Regions from separate parts of the Promicromonospora sukumoe genome, predicted to be linked through region 4. Evidence: predicted binding sites of a transcription regulator. Region 4 holds the regulator's gene; each other region holds the start of a gene.
The links. Region 4 encodes LexA, which represses DNA repair genes until DNA is damaged. Its sites were predicted from a motif close to TCGAACANNTGTTCGA; they were not measured.

Region 1 (3,203 bases), 2.4 Mb from region 4:
AACACCCCACCACCAGACGACAACAACCCCGCGCCACCAGCACCAGATGATCCCGCGGCCCCCGCGGATCCCGCCGGAACGGTCGGGACCTCTGCACCGGGACCGGCACCGGATCCACCAGCCGCCAATGTGCTGGGCTGACCCACCATGCCCGGCAGGTTAGACCCACCAGCAGCACCCGCAGCACCCGCAGCACCCGCAGCAGACGATCCTGCGGTCTGCGCCGGTCCGTCTGGGTTGGTCGGGGTGCCCGCACCTGCCGCGCCGCCAGGCAGTGCAGCCCCGGACCGTCGGCTACTCCCCCGGGCCGGCCGTCCGGGGGCGGTCTGGCCGCAGGTCAGGCAGGAGCCGTCGCGGGTGCGGGTGACCTGGGTGACCAGCTCCGACCAGGACACCGTCACGTTCAGGTGCGGGAGGATCGACGCGCCCGGGGAGGCCTGGTTGGTGTCCAGGACCAGACGCGCGACATCGGCCAGGCCCTGCGCCCGACGCTGACCAGCCGACCGGTCGTCGCCCGCCGCTGGGGCGCCCAAGAGCGAGGTGATCGCCGTGGAGAGCAAGAGCCCGTGCTCGTCGGTGAGGAACCCGGCCACGTGGTAGCCGCCCAGCGTCTTGGACACGTCCAGGAACTCACCGGCGGCGGCCTTGTCGTCGTCGAGGTCGTCGGTGTCGGGGTCGGTGACCGTCGCGAACCGGCGGGCCACGATCCGGAACTGGTCCGCGTTCAACACCCCCGCCTCGTGTAGGACCAGGCCCTCACCCGTGACCAAGGTTCCCTCGCTGATCGCGGTCTGCAGGACCTGCGTGATCTGGTCGCGGGTCAGGGTGCCGTCCGGGTCGTCTTGCGGGTCCGGCAGGTCGACCGCGACCGTGTGCACGAACGCCTCCGGGGTCGTCGGCTCACCGGTGCGGGTGTCGATCAACCACGCCAGGGCGTCTTCTCGGGTCTCGCTGGTGGGCGCGACCTCCGTCATCACCCGGGCGTGATCCACCCCCACGGCGCCATTCACCAGGCGCTCACGTGTGGCGGGCAGCGCGGTCGCCAGGCGGCGGGCCGTGGTCACGTCCTTACGGGCCGTGGACGCCGAGACGCCCTCGCGCAGCCGGAGCCAGGACGCGAAGGTGCGGGTCATGCCGCCGGAGCGCCAGGAACCGTCGTCCTCGATCCGCGGCAGCACCGTCAACCGCACCCCGTCCAGCCGGCCCGTCACCCGACGAATCCGGGAATGCGCGTCCACCAACCGGCCCACCGACGGGGACTCCCACCCCTGCAGCACCTTCGGGGTGAGCAGACCCGCCAGCTCACCGACCACGGCCTCGACCCGGGCCAGCACACCCTCCAACGAACCCACACCCACACCCACGGCACCGCCACCAGCACCAGCACCAGCACCAGCACCAGCACCAGCACCACCCGCACCAGTCGGGGGCACCTCTCCCGGACCCGTCCCGTTGTTTGACTCCATCGATGCCACCCCCTGTCCTCACTGTTCGCCTGACACCATTGTCTCGAACATTCATACGCATCGCGAGGCGCATTTGAAATCTGTGGATAACCCTTCGCGAGGCTCAGAAGGGCTTACGGTTGCTCGGGAGGCACACCTCAGAGGCCTCGTCGCACCTCAGCAGAGAAGGGGTTGGTCTCGGTGATGACACGCTCAGACTCAGCCTGCCCCCGTGCAGCGTCACGGCAGCACGCCGCGATCACTGCAGTTGCCGGGGCAACGCGATCGTCAACGCGCCGCGCGCAGCGGGACGCCCCCGTTGACCTGCGGCGACGAGGATCATCGGCCGCGAGCGCCTGCCACGGCCAGGAACGAAGCGCCGCGCCGTCGGGCTCAGACAGCCGGCGTCGCGCTCCCGCGCAGGATCGACGCCATCTTCTTGCCGCGGGCCAGCTCGTCGACGAGCTTGTCCATGTAGCGGATCTGCTGCATCAGCGGATCCTCGATGTCCTCGACCCGGTAGCCACAGATGACGCCCTTGATGAGGGACACGTTCGGGTTCATCGCGGGGGCCTGCGCGAAGAAGGTCTCCAGGTCGACCTCGCTGTCGATGACCTGGCGCAGCCCTGCGTCGTCGTAGCCCGTGAGCCAGGTGATGACCTGGTCCAGCTCGGCCGTGGTGTGGCCCTTTCGCTCCACCTTCTGCACGTAGAGCGGGTAGATGCTGGCGAAGCTCATCGCGAAGATCCGGTGGCGTGCCATGTCCCGACCTTAGCCGAAGCCTCTGGCATCACCCCAGGACCGCTAGCCGAGCTCGATGACGATCCCCGTCAGATCGTGCAGCACGCTCGCCGTCCCGGCCGCGACTGCCTCGCGCGCACGACCGGGCGTGACCGCGTTCGCGTGGGCGGGGTCGTTGCCCAGTGCAGTTCCCCGGAACTCCGCGCCCGGCCAGACGACGGCGGTCACGTTGTGGGTCGGCTCCGGGAGCTGCGCGCCGACCACCAGGAAGTCGGTCTCCAGGTACTGGGCGGTGATCAGGGAGAACACGTCCACGACGCCGTCGCCGACGCCGACCACGAGGTCCGGCGCGGCCGCCACGGCCTCGTCGATACGCTGCTCGACCTCGTCGTGGTCGCGGGCGGGCAGCACGGTCAGGTCCGCCCCGTGCTCCGCTGCGTAGTGCTCCACCGCGGCCGTCAGAGTCGCGGTCGTGGGGTCGTCGCCCGGAGCGATGACGACCATCGAGTACTCGGCGGGCGCAGCGACGTCGTCCCAGGTGCCTGGCGTGGGGCGCACCGTCACCTCGGGCGCGGGCTGGTGACTGGACCCGACGAACCGCGCGGCGAAACCGGTCAAGGGCTCTGGGCTGGCGGCTCCGTCCGGGGAACCATCCGGCCCCGTCGCACCGCACGCGGCGAGTGTGAAGGCGACGCCGGCTGCGGCCAGGCCTGCGAACAGAGCGCGGCGGACGCCCGACACCGGGCGCCTCATGGTGCGACCGCCCCGGACGGCGTCGGCCCGGCCTGTGTCGGCTCGGCCTGGTTCGGCTCAGCCTCCGCCAACCCAGCCTTGCCCGACTCAGCTTCGTTTAGCTCGGCTTCGCTCGACTCGGCCCTGCTGGGCTCAGCCTGCGCCAACTCAGCCGCCGCCCCGGCGCCGTCCGGGGTAGCGCCGGCGCCAGTTCCGGCAGCCTCGCGCTCCGCGAGCGCCTTCGCGACCGCGGCCTGCACGCGGGCGTCCTCGCGCTGCCCGCGC
Region 2 (3,203 bases), 570 kb from region 4:
GTGGAGGCCAAGTACGGCCGCATCGTGAACCTGTCCTCGACGTCGGCGCTCGGCAACCGCGGCCAGGCCAACTACTCGGCCGCCAAGGCGGGCATGCAGGGCTTCACCAAGACCCTGGCGATCGAGCTCGGCAAGTTCGGCGTCACCGCGAACGCCGTCGCGCCCGGCGTGATCGAGACCGACATGATCCGCGAGACCGCCGAGCGCATCGGGGTGTCCCTGTCCGACTACCTGAGCGTGGCCGCCAAGGACGTGCCCGTGGGTCGCGTGGGCCAGCCTGAGGACATCGCGAACGCCGTGTCGTTCTTCTGCGCCGAGCAGTCCGGGTTCGTCTCGGGCCAGGTGCTGTACGTGGCGGGCGGCCCGAAGGCATGAGCACCGGCGTGGACGGCGTCATCGCCGTCGACTCACCGGCAGACCTCGCCGGAGCCGTGGGCCGGACCGCCACGGGCGAGTGGTTCGAGGTCACGCAGGAGCGCATCGCCGCGTTCGCCGACGCGACCGAGGACCACCAGTGGATCCACCTCGACGCCGAGCGGGCCGCCGCCGGGCCGTTCGGCTCCACGATCGCGCACGGGTACCTCACGCTGTCGCTGCTGCCGCGCCTGGCGTCCTCGCTCGTGCAGGTGGGCGGCGTCGCCATGGTGATGAACTACGGCATGGACCGGCTGCGGTTCCTCAGCCCGGTGCCGTCGGGCGCGCGCGTGCGGGCCGTCACCGAGATCCTCTCCGCCGAGCCGACGGCGGCCGGTGTGCGGCTCTCGTCGAAGGTCACCGTCGAGATCGAGGGAGCCGAGAAGCCGGCCCTCGTGGCGCACACGCTGTCGCTCTACGTCCTGGAGGCGTGAGGGCGCTGCTGATCTGAGCCGCGCGCTCCGAGAACGACGTGAGGTACCGGTCCAGATCTGGACCGGTACCTCGCGTCGTTCTGCGCACGGGTCGTGAAGCGGGCTCTGATGTGGGCTGTGAAGCGAGGCCGCCGGAGGAAGGTGTACCAGGAGAGAGGTGGCCGGGTGGGCCGTATTCCGCTCACCCTGGCCCCGCGAAGTCCGGCCCAGCCGGACTGTCCGGCACAGCCGATGGGCGAGGGGCCGAGACGCACGCAGTTCGCCCCAGCCGGACTGTCCGGCACAGCCGGTATACCCGGGGCGCAACCGAACGAAGTTCAGCCCACCCGGCACCTGCTGAACGAGTGGTGTCCGACTCCGAGAGCGCCGATGACGGCCGTCGGCGGCGGCGCAGTGTTGCGGAACAGATGGTTTGACAGGTCCGCCCCGGAGCGATGTACTGGTGTCCTATCGAACATGTGTTCGTAAGCGCTCCACCACCGGTCTCTCACCGGCAGGCACCACCGCTGGAGGGACATGACCGTCGTAACCATCTCCTCGAAGACCGGCACCGACGCCGGCGACGCCGCCGCCACGAAGCACGCGCAGGCGCTCGCGGCGCTGCGGTCGGCCGAGGCGCGCACCGGCGTCCGCAAGCAGGCCACGGCCACGCGCCCCGCCGTCCAGAGCATCCAGACCGTCCGCGCCGACCAGCCCGCCGAGCGCCTCCGCGACCCGAGCGGCTCGCCGCTCCGCGACCAGTCCCGGGACCAGACCCGGGGCCAGGTCCGCGAACGGTCGGGCGAGTCGTCGTCCGAGCCGCAGCGGGTGCAGGTCCGGGCGCTGCGGGGCGGGCTCCTGACCGATCCGGTGTCGGTGCCGGCGCCTGTCGAGGTCCGTCCCGCGGAGCTCGCGCCGTCGTCGGGCAGCCGGGTGAGCGGAGCCGCCGGACCGGGCGAGGGCGCGCGCGTGCTGCCGGTGCACCCGCACCTCGCGGCGCTCCTGCCGGACGGCGGCCTGCGGGCCGGGACCACCGTCGTCGTCCGGGGCTCGACGTCGCTGCTGCTCACGCTGCTCGCCGAGGCGTCCCGCGACGGGGCCTGGACGGTGCTGGTCGGGTACCCGGCCGCCGGGATGGCCGCCGCGGCCGACGCCGGGTGCGACCTGAGCCGCACCCTGGTGGTCCCGCTGCCGGCCGGGTCGGGGGTGGACGCGCCCGCCGTGCTCGCCGCGCTGATCGACGGCATGGACGTGGTCGTCGTCGGGCCGGAGGTGATCCTCCTGGACCAGGACCGCCGTCGCCTCACGGCTCGCGCCCGCGACCGCGGCACGGTCCTGGTCCCCACCGCTCCGCTGAGTGCTGGGTATTCGCCCCTCCAACGGCCCTCGACGGGGCGAATGTCCAGCACTCAACGAGGCACGGGGGACTGGGCGGGGGCGCACGTGGTGCTCGAGGCCACCGCGGGCGGCTGGGCCGGGGTCGACGGCGGGGTGGGCTGGCTGCGGCGTCGGACCCTGCGGGTGCGGCGCACCGGGCGGGGGAGCGCGGCGCGTCCGGTGCACCTGGACATCGAGGTCCCCGTGTGCCGGGCCGCGGGCACGGAGCGCGGCTGGTCCGAGGGTGACGTGAGCGGCAGCGGCGTGGCCGGCACCTTGGTGGGTGCGGTCCCGGGTGTGGGTGCGGCGCCGGGCGACGTCGGGCCGCGCGCCGGGGATGCCAGGGCGCAGGACGAAGAAGCCGCGAGCCGGACGCCGCTGGAGCTGGTGGGATGACCTCCCGAAAGGACCGCTCCGGCCGCACCGATCGCACGGGCGGCGTCGATCGCTCCGGCGGAACCGACCGCACCGGCGTCCGCGCCGATCGCCCGGAGCGTGCCGCCGGTTCCGGTCGCGCCGGCCGGGCCGGGACGGCGTCCGGGGCCGCGACCCGCACCGCGTGCCTCTGGGTGCCCGACTGGCCGGTCGTCGCCGCCCTGGTCGTCGCGGGCCTCGGCCCCGAGGTCCCCGCGGCCGTCACGGGCGGCCCCGGCGGCCGCATCGTGGCGGTGTCCGCCCCCGCGCGCAGCGCCGGGGTGCGCCGCGGCATGCGCCGGCGCGAGGCCCAGGGGCGGTGCCCCGACCTGCAGCTCTGGGCCGCCGACGACGCCCGCGACGCCCGCGAGTTCGAGCCCGTCGCCGTCGCGGCCGAGACCGTGGTCTCCGGGCTGGAGATCGCCCGCCCGGGACTGCTCCTGCTGCCGTCGGGCGGCGCGGCCCGCTACCACGGCTCGGAGCACGACCTGGCGCGCGAGCTGACCGAGCAGGTCGCCGTCCGCACCGGGCACGAGTGCCAGGTCGGGGTCGCCGACGGCTACCTGGCCGCCGTCCTGGCCGCCC
Region 3 (3,203 bases), 2.2 Mb from region 4:
CGACGAGGCGGCCGGGCGGTACCGGGAGCTGCTGGATGTCGTGCCCGAGGGGCCGCTGCGCGAGTTCTGCCGTCGATACGTGGGGTAGGTCAGCGAGCGTCGGCACTCAGAACGGCGGGTCGTCGGGGCCGGACGGACTACCAGTGGTCTGCGTCGGCGTGGTTCCGGGTTCGGCCGAGGCGGACTCGTGCTGTAGGCGTCGGCCCGTCAGGAATCGCAACGTCAGGTCGCTGCTCGCGACCGGGTCTACCTCCTCGATCTCGACGTGCGTGTCCAGCACGGTCGCCGGCCGGGTAGCGGCTCTGCCCGATGGCGTGGTCCAGGTCGTGATGCCGGTCGTCGCGTCGCGCACCACGCCCCAGCCGGCGTGCGTCTTGAGCAGGTGGTGCCGCCGACAGAGCGGATGGAGGTTGGAAGCTCGTGTCTGCCCGTCACGAACACCTTCGGCGCTGGACCTCTGGTCGCGGTCGAACGGCTCGATGTGGTCCAGGTCGCACCACGTCGCCGAGGTGTCGCAGCCCGGGAACGTGCACGTCGCGTCCCTGGCTTCGACCGCACCTCGGAGGACCTTGCCTGGCTGGTAGGTGGTGGTCGAGTAGTCGCGAAGCACCCCTGTGAAGGGATCTGTCACCAGACGCCGCCACGTCGAGTCGGTCGCGATCAGCCGAGCCGTCTCCGCCGGGATCGCCCCGAAGCCCTCCAGGTCGCCGGGGGCGTCGTCGAGGCCAAGCAGCACGCTGGCGGGCACCGTGACCCGCACGACAGGCCGGCTCGGGGCGACTCGGACGACCTGGACCGGTGCACGTCCACCGCACGTGCAGACCGGTGCGGCGGCTCCCACGGTGTCGTCCGTGCCCGGTCCGGCTTGCTCATCGACCTCGACGAACCGGTCGGCGGGCACCAGGCGCCCTGTCACGATCCCGGTCAGGCAGTCGGCGCGCAGCTGTCCCAGGTCACGCTTCTCACCCGTGGTGCGCTGGAACTGGCGCGCCATGTCGTCGATGACGTTCCACACCGCGGTGGCATCGGCGGCCGGCAGGTACCCGGACAGCCAGCCCATGTCGTTCTCCGCGCGGTCGAGCTGCACGTTGCGGTGCTGGGCGGCGATCCGAGCCGTCTCGTCCGCGCCGTGCCGCGACTTCGCGAACGCCAGGAGCTTCGACCGCAGCCAGCGCCACGTCCGGAAGGGCGCCTGCGGCATGTAGCGCTCGATCGCCTCGGCTCGTTCCTCGCGCGTGAGCTGCGCGGCGGACCGCAGCAGCGTGTGCGCCTTCTTCACGTCGATCCGCCCGGTGGTCAGCGCGTTGATCACCGTCGGATGGTCGACGCCGGACTCGCCGCGCACCACGACCTCCGAGGCCTCCGTCCCGGTGACCACCAGCTCACTCGTCACCTGCGCGACCAGTGAGCTGTGCGCCAGCGGGCTGGTCTCCCTGCCTGCCCGCTCGCCCACCGTCCTGGCCTGCAGGCCGGCGGCCCAGGACTGCAGCCGCCCGCACGCGACCACCAGGTCGCCCAGTACGTCGTCCGGGAGGTCCGCGAGCAGCTCTGCGTCCGGATCGGTCGCCTCCGCGACCACCCGCGCCAGACCGGCACCGTACGCACTGTTCAGCGCGGACCGGAGCTGCTCCAGCGGCCAGAGCGCGACCGGCACGGCGTCCGGCGGCCAGTCCGGAACGCCCTCGGGCGGGTCCGGTATGCCGAGGAAGTAGTCGTCCGGGAACGGGTCCTGCGGAATCGTCTCCTCGGACCACGTGTCCTCAAGGAGCACATGCCCCATGTCGTCGTCATGCTGCCCGTCGTCCATGTCTCCACCTCCTTGATCCACACGTTATCTGTACGCCTCAACTCTTCGGACACTTGTTCGATATTAGCCAATCACCCACCATCCTGCCGGCCTTCTGCCAGCCGCGTAAGAACCTGCGCGGAGCACGCCCACCGCGTATCAGGTACGCATGGATCGGTCGGCGACCAAGGGCACAGGCCTGATGACAGCCCATCCGCGACAGCACACCACCCGTAACGGCGCGACCGCCCCGAACCCGATATCCCCTCAGCCGATGTCGGTGTCCGGTGGTTGACTCCTGCGCATGAACGACGACCCGCCCTACGAGTTCTCCACCGACCCCGCCCGCATCGACGCCGACCGTGTGCACGAGCTCGTCTCCCGGCACACCTACTGGGCCAAGGACCGCCCGCGCGACGTGATGGACGCCGCCATCGCGGGCTCCCGGCCGTACGGCGTCTACCGCCGCGACTCGGGCGAGCAGGTCGGGTTCGCGCGCGTCGTGACCGACGGCGCGACGTTCGCGTGGCTCGCCGACGTCATCGTGGACCCGGACCTGCGCGGGCAGGGCATCGGGAAGCTGCTGGTCGCGGGCGTCGTCGCCGAGCTCGACCAGCTCGGCCTGCGCCGGACCATCCTCGCGACCGCCGACGCGCACGGGCTGTACGAGCGGTTCGGCTGGACGCCGGTCACCGAGGAGTACAAATGGATGGAACGCCCCGCCGGCGCAGCAAAAACGCCAGCACCAGCACCAGGAGCAGCCACATGAGCCTGTCCGTCGAGATCGGTGACATCACCCGCGTCGAGGCCGACGCCGTGGTCAACGCAGCCAACTCCCTGCTGCTGGGCGGCGGCGGGGTCGACGGCGCGATCCACGCCGCCGCCGGACCCCGCCTCCTGGAGGCCTGCCGGCGCCTGCGGAACACGACGCACCGCGACGGCCTCACCGTCGGGGACGCCGTCGCCACCCCCGCGTTCGACCTGCCCGCGTCCTGGGTGATCCACACGGTCGGGCCGAACCTGCACCGCGGCCAGGACGACCCCGCCCTGCTCGCGTCCTGCTTCGCGCGCTCGCTCGACGTCGCCGCCGAGCTCGACGTGCGGTCGATCGCCTTCCCCGCGGTGAGCGCGGGCGCCTACGGCTGGCCCGTGCCCGACGTCGCCCGCATCGCCGTGGTCACGACCCGGAACTGGCTCGCCGAGCACTCCGAGGCGGAGCTGCGGGACGTGCGGTTCGTCGTGGTCGACGAGCGTGTCGAGCACGCGTTCGGCACGGCCCTCACGACGTGAGCAGCTTGCGCAGCTCCTCCGGGGTCGTGGCGACCGCCGCCGCGCCCGCCGCCTCCAGCTCGCCCGGGGCGGCGTAGCCCCAGGTCACGCCGATGGTCGGCACGCCGTGGTGGGCGGCCGCGTGCAC
Region 4 (3,203 bases):
TGAAGGGTTCGGTGGCGCCGGAGCGCTTGACCACGGAGAGGCTGGCGGTCTCGACGGTCGTGAACCGCCGGTTGCAGTTCGGGCACTGCCGCCTGCGCCGGATCGACAGGCCGTCGTCGGCGGTCCGCGAGTCCACCACGCGCGAGTCGGCGTGGCGACAGAACGGGCAGTGCATGCTCACTCCAGCGTGGTCGGCCACGGACCGGAGACATCCGGTCGCGCCCCGACCGTAAGCGGGCAAACCACCCCCATGCAACATCGCCGCAACATTTGACGGCGAATCGTGGCCTCTGGCCACTTTCGGGGTGCTTCCCGTCACTCCTTCGGGAGCAGGAGCAGCTCGCCGACACGCACCGTGGCCGACGACATCTCGTTCAGGTCCTGCAGCCGGGCGACGGCCTGCCGCACATCCTCGCCGGGTTCCGCGACCTCCTGGGCGAAGCCCCAGAGCGTCTCCCCCGGCTGCACCGCGTGCACGCGCACCTCGGTCGGCTCGCCCGGGGCGCTTGCGACGGCGGTCGCCCCCCACGTGACCATCGGCGCCACCAGGAGCATCGCCAGCAGGACGAGCACGGCCCGGCCGCGGCGCGTCAGCCGCAGGCCGGCCAGGCCGAGGCGGTCGGCGAGCGCGGACCGGTCGGTGGCGGGGTGATGAGCCTGCCGCGCGTACGCCTGGTGCGGTGCGTAGGACTCGCGGGGTGCATGCGACCGGTGGGGCGCGGAGCCCTGGCGGGGTGCGTGTGCCTGGCGGGGCTCTCCCGTCCGGCGCGGTCCGTGCGCCGGGGCGGCCGCGCGATGCTCGGCCGGTGCGAGCCTTCGGCCGGCCGGGTGCGCCGGGCTCGGCCGGTACGCCCGCACCGTGGCACTCGTTCCGGACACCTGCCCGTACGCCGGGGTGTACTGCCGCAGCGGGATCACGTCCCCCATGGCCCCTCCTCGAAAGACGATTCGAACTCTTGTCCGTTCATACACACGTTCGTCGAACGCTCGTACCATTGTGTAGCACGGGACACCGCCCGTGTCGAGACACGCTCGAACATTCGTTTGAGCCGAGCACATTTGTGATCTAGAGTGGGCAGCGCACAGGAGAACATTTGTCGGAACGGGAGGGGCACGGGCATGACGGGACGGGACGGGACCAGCGACACGAGAGCCGTCGACACGGCACTCTCGGGTGTCGCCACGTTGGACGCGCCGGGCGACGGGGCGGTCGCCGACGTCCACGCGATCTCGCCGGCAGACCGCCTCACCGAGCGGCAGCGCCTCGTGCTGGACACGATCCGGCAGTCGTTCGAGACGCGAGGCTACCCGCCGTCGATGCGTGAGATCGGCGAGGCCGTCGGGCTGGCCAGCCCGTCGAGCGTCAAGCACCAGCTCCAGATGCTGGAGAAGAAGGGCTTCCTGCGCCGCGACCCGAACCGGCCGCGCGCCATGGAGCTCGTCGAACCCCTGGCCGAGCAGGTCGAGAAGCCGACGCGCGGCGAGATCCACTGGCCGGAGCCGCGACGCAGCGGCCAGGTCCACTGGGGCGGTTCCGTGCCCGACGACGCGAGCACCCCGCCGCCGTCGTACGTGCCTCTGGTCGGCCGCATCGCGGCCGGTGGCCCGATCCTCGCCGAGCAGGTCGTCGAGGACGTCTTCCCGCTCCCCCGCCAGCTCGTCGGTGACGGTGAGCTGTTCCTGCTCAAGGTCGCGGGCGACTCGATGGTCGACGCCGCGATCTGCGACGGGGACTGGGTCGTGGTGCGCCGCCAGAACGTGGCCGAGCAGGGCGAGATCGTCGCCGCCATGATCGACGGCGAGGCCACGGTCAAGACCTTCAAGCAGACCGACGGGCACGTGCTGCTGCTGCCGCAGAACCCGGCCTACGAGCCCATCCCGGGTGACGAGGCGCAGATCCTGGGCCGCGTCGTCGCGGTGCTGCGGAGCCTCTGAGCACGAAGGTCTCGACAGGCTCGACCAGCGATTCGACAGGCTCGACCAGCGAAATGCTGGTCGAGCCTTTCGTTTGCCGGTCGAGCCTGGTCCCCCGCGGGTCGAGCCTGACCCCCCGCTGGTCGAGCTTGTCGAGACCTAGAACCCGAACCGCTTCTGTACCGCGCGCACGCTCTCCGCGGAGGCGCGCAGGCCGGCCAGCTCGTCGTCGGACATCGGCACCCGCACCGGGTCCGCGACCCCACGCCGGTCCACGAGGGACGGCACGGACAGGCACACGTCGCTGATGCCGTAGTAGTCGTCCAGCAGCGAGGACACCGGCATGATCCGGCGCTCGTCCTTCAGCACCGCCTCGATGATCCGCGTGGCGGCCAGGCCGACGGCGTAGTTGGTGGCGCCCTTGCCCGCGATGATCCGGTACGCCGAGTCGACCACCTCGTGGTGCACCTCGGCGCGGACCTCGGCGTCCAGGGGCGCCGCACCGCCCACCGGCACCCAGTCGAGCAGCGGCACGCCGCCGATCGAGGCCGAGCTCCACAGCGCGATCTCGGAGTCGCCGTGCTCCCCGGCGATGTAGGCGTGCACGTTCCCGACGGCGACGCCGCACCGCTCCGCGAGCACGACCCGCAGCCGGGACGAGTCGAGCACGGTGCCGCTGCCGAAGAGGCGCTCGCGCGGCAGGCCCGAGATCTTCAGGGCCGCGTAGGTCACCACGTCCACGGGGTTGGTGACCATCAGGTACGTCGCGTCAGGCGCGGCCTCGACCAGGCCCGGCAGGATGGTGCGCATCAGCCCGATCGTCGCCTCCGCCAGGTCGACGCGGCTCTGGCCCGGCTTCTGCTTGGCCCCGGCGGTCACGACCACGACGTCTGCCCCCTCGCACACCGCGGGGTCGTCCGAGCCGATGACGTGCGCCTGGGACGTGAACATCAGGCCGTGCTGCAGGTCGAGCACCTCGGCGTCGACCTTCTGCCGGTCGATGTCCAGCAGGGCGATGGTGCGCGCCGAGCCGCGGGTCAGCGCGGCGAAGGCGAGCGTCGAGCCCACGGCCCCGGCACCCACCACGGCGATCTTGGTGGTCCGGGAGCCGGCGGGCTGGGCGGGGACGTCCGGGATGACTGCCATGACCTCAGGCTAGGCGCCGAGGCCCCCGTCGCGTGGGCTGACGCTCCTCTCCTTTGAGACCTAAGTTTCTCCGCTTTGGGCCGCCCCAAAGCGGAGAAACTTAGGTCTCAAAGGAGAGGAGCGTCCGCGCGACGCCCGTGGGA

Region 1: a site for LexA is predicted at 1,510-1,525, ahead of FHX71_RS14870 (HNH endonuclease signature motif containing protein). Genes of this name have one in related genera too.
Region 2: a site for LexA is predicted at 1,299-1,314, ahead of imuA' (DnaE2-dependent mutagenesis accessory factor ImuA'). Genes of this name have one in related genera too.
Region 3: a site for LexA is predicted at 1,853-1,868, ahead of FHX71_RS14125 (HNH endonuclease signature motif containing protein). Genes of this name have one in related genera too.

The regions. Positions count from the first base shown of each region.
Region 1 covers NZ_JACGWV010000001.1:3,355,662-3,358,864, forward strand. Annotated here, with positions in the region: gene FHX71_RS14870 (HNH endonuclease signature motif containing protein) at 1-1,466, opposite strand, end outside; gene FHX71_RS14875 (DUF2200 domain-containing protein) at 1,839-2,207, opposite strand; gene FHX71_RS14880 (BMP family ABC transporter substrate-binding protein) at 2,250-2,804, opposite strand; gene FHX71_RS14885 (COG1361 family protein) at 2,936-3,203, opposite strand, start outside.
Region 2 covers NZ_JACGWV010000001.1:1,557,030-1,560,232, forward strand. Annotated here, with positions in the region: gene fabG (3-oxoacyl-ACP reductase FabG) at 1-375, shown strand, start outside; gene FHX71_RS06920 (MaoC family dehydratase) at 372-848, shown strand; gene imuA' (DnaE2-dependent mutagenesis accessory factor ImuA') at 1,365-2,600, shown strand; gene FHX71_RS06930 (Y-family DNA polymerase) at 2,597-3,203, shown strand, end outside.
Region 3 covers NZ_JACGWV010000001.1:3,186,859-3,190,061, forward strand. Annotated here, with positions in the region: gene FHX71_RS14120 (DUF6596 domain-containing protein) at 1-88, shown strand, start outside; gene FHX71_RS14125 (HNH endonuclease signature motif containing protein) at 107-1,807, opposite strand; gene FHX71_RS14130 (GNAT family N-acetyltransferase) at 2,091-2,555, shown strand; gene FHX71_RS14135 (O-acetyl-ADP-ribose deacetylase) at 2,552-3,076, shown strand; gene FHX71_RS14140 (HAD hydrolase-like protein) at 3,066-3,203, opposite strand, start outside.
Region 4 covers NZ_JACGWV010000001.1:985,957-989,159, reverse strand. Annotated here, with positions in the region: gene nrdR (transcriptional regulator NrdR) at 1-175, opposite strand, end outside; gene FHX71_RS04400 (LysM peptidoglycan-binding domain-containing protein) at 316-927, opposite strand; gene lexA (transcriptional repressor LexA) at 1,120-1,935, shown strand; gene FHX71_RS04390 (L-lactate dehydrogenase) at 2,074-3,060, opposite strand.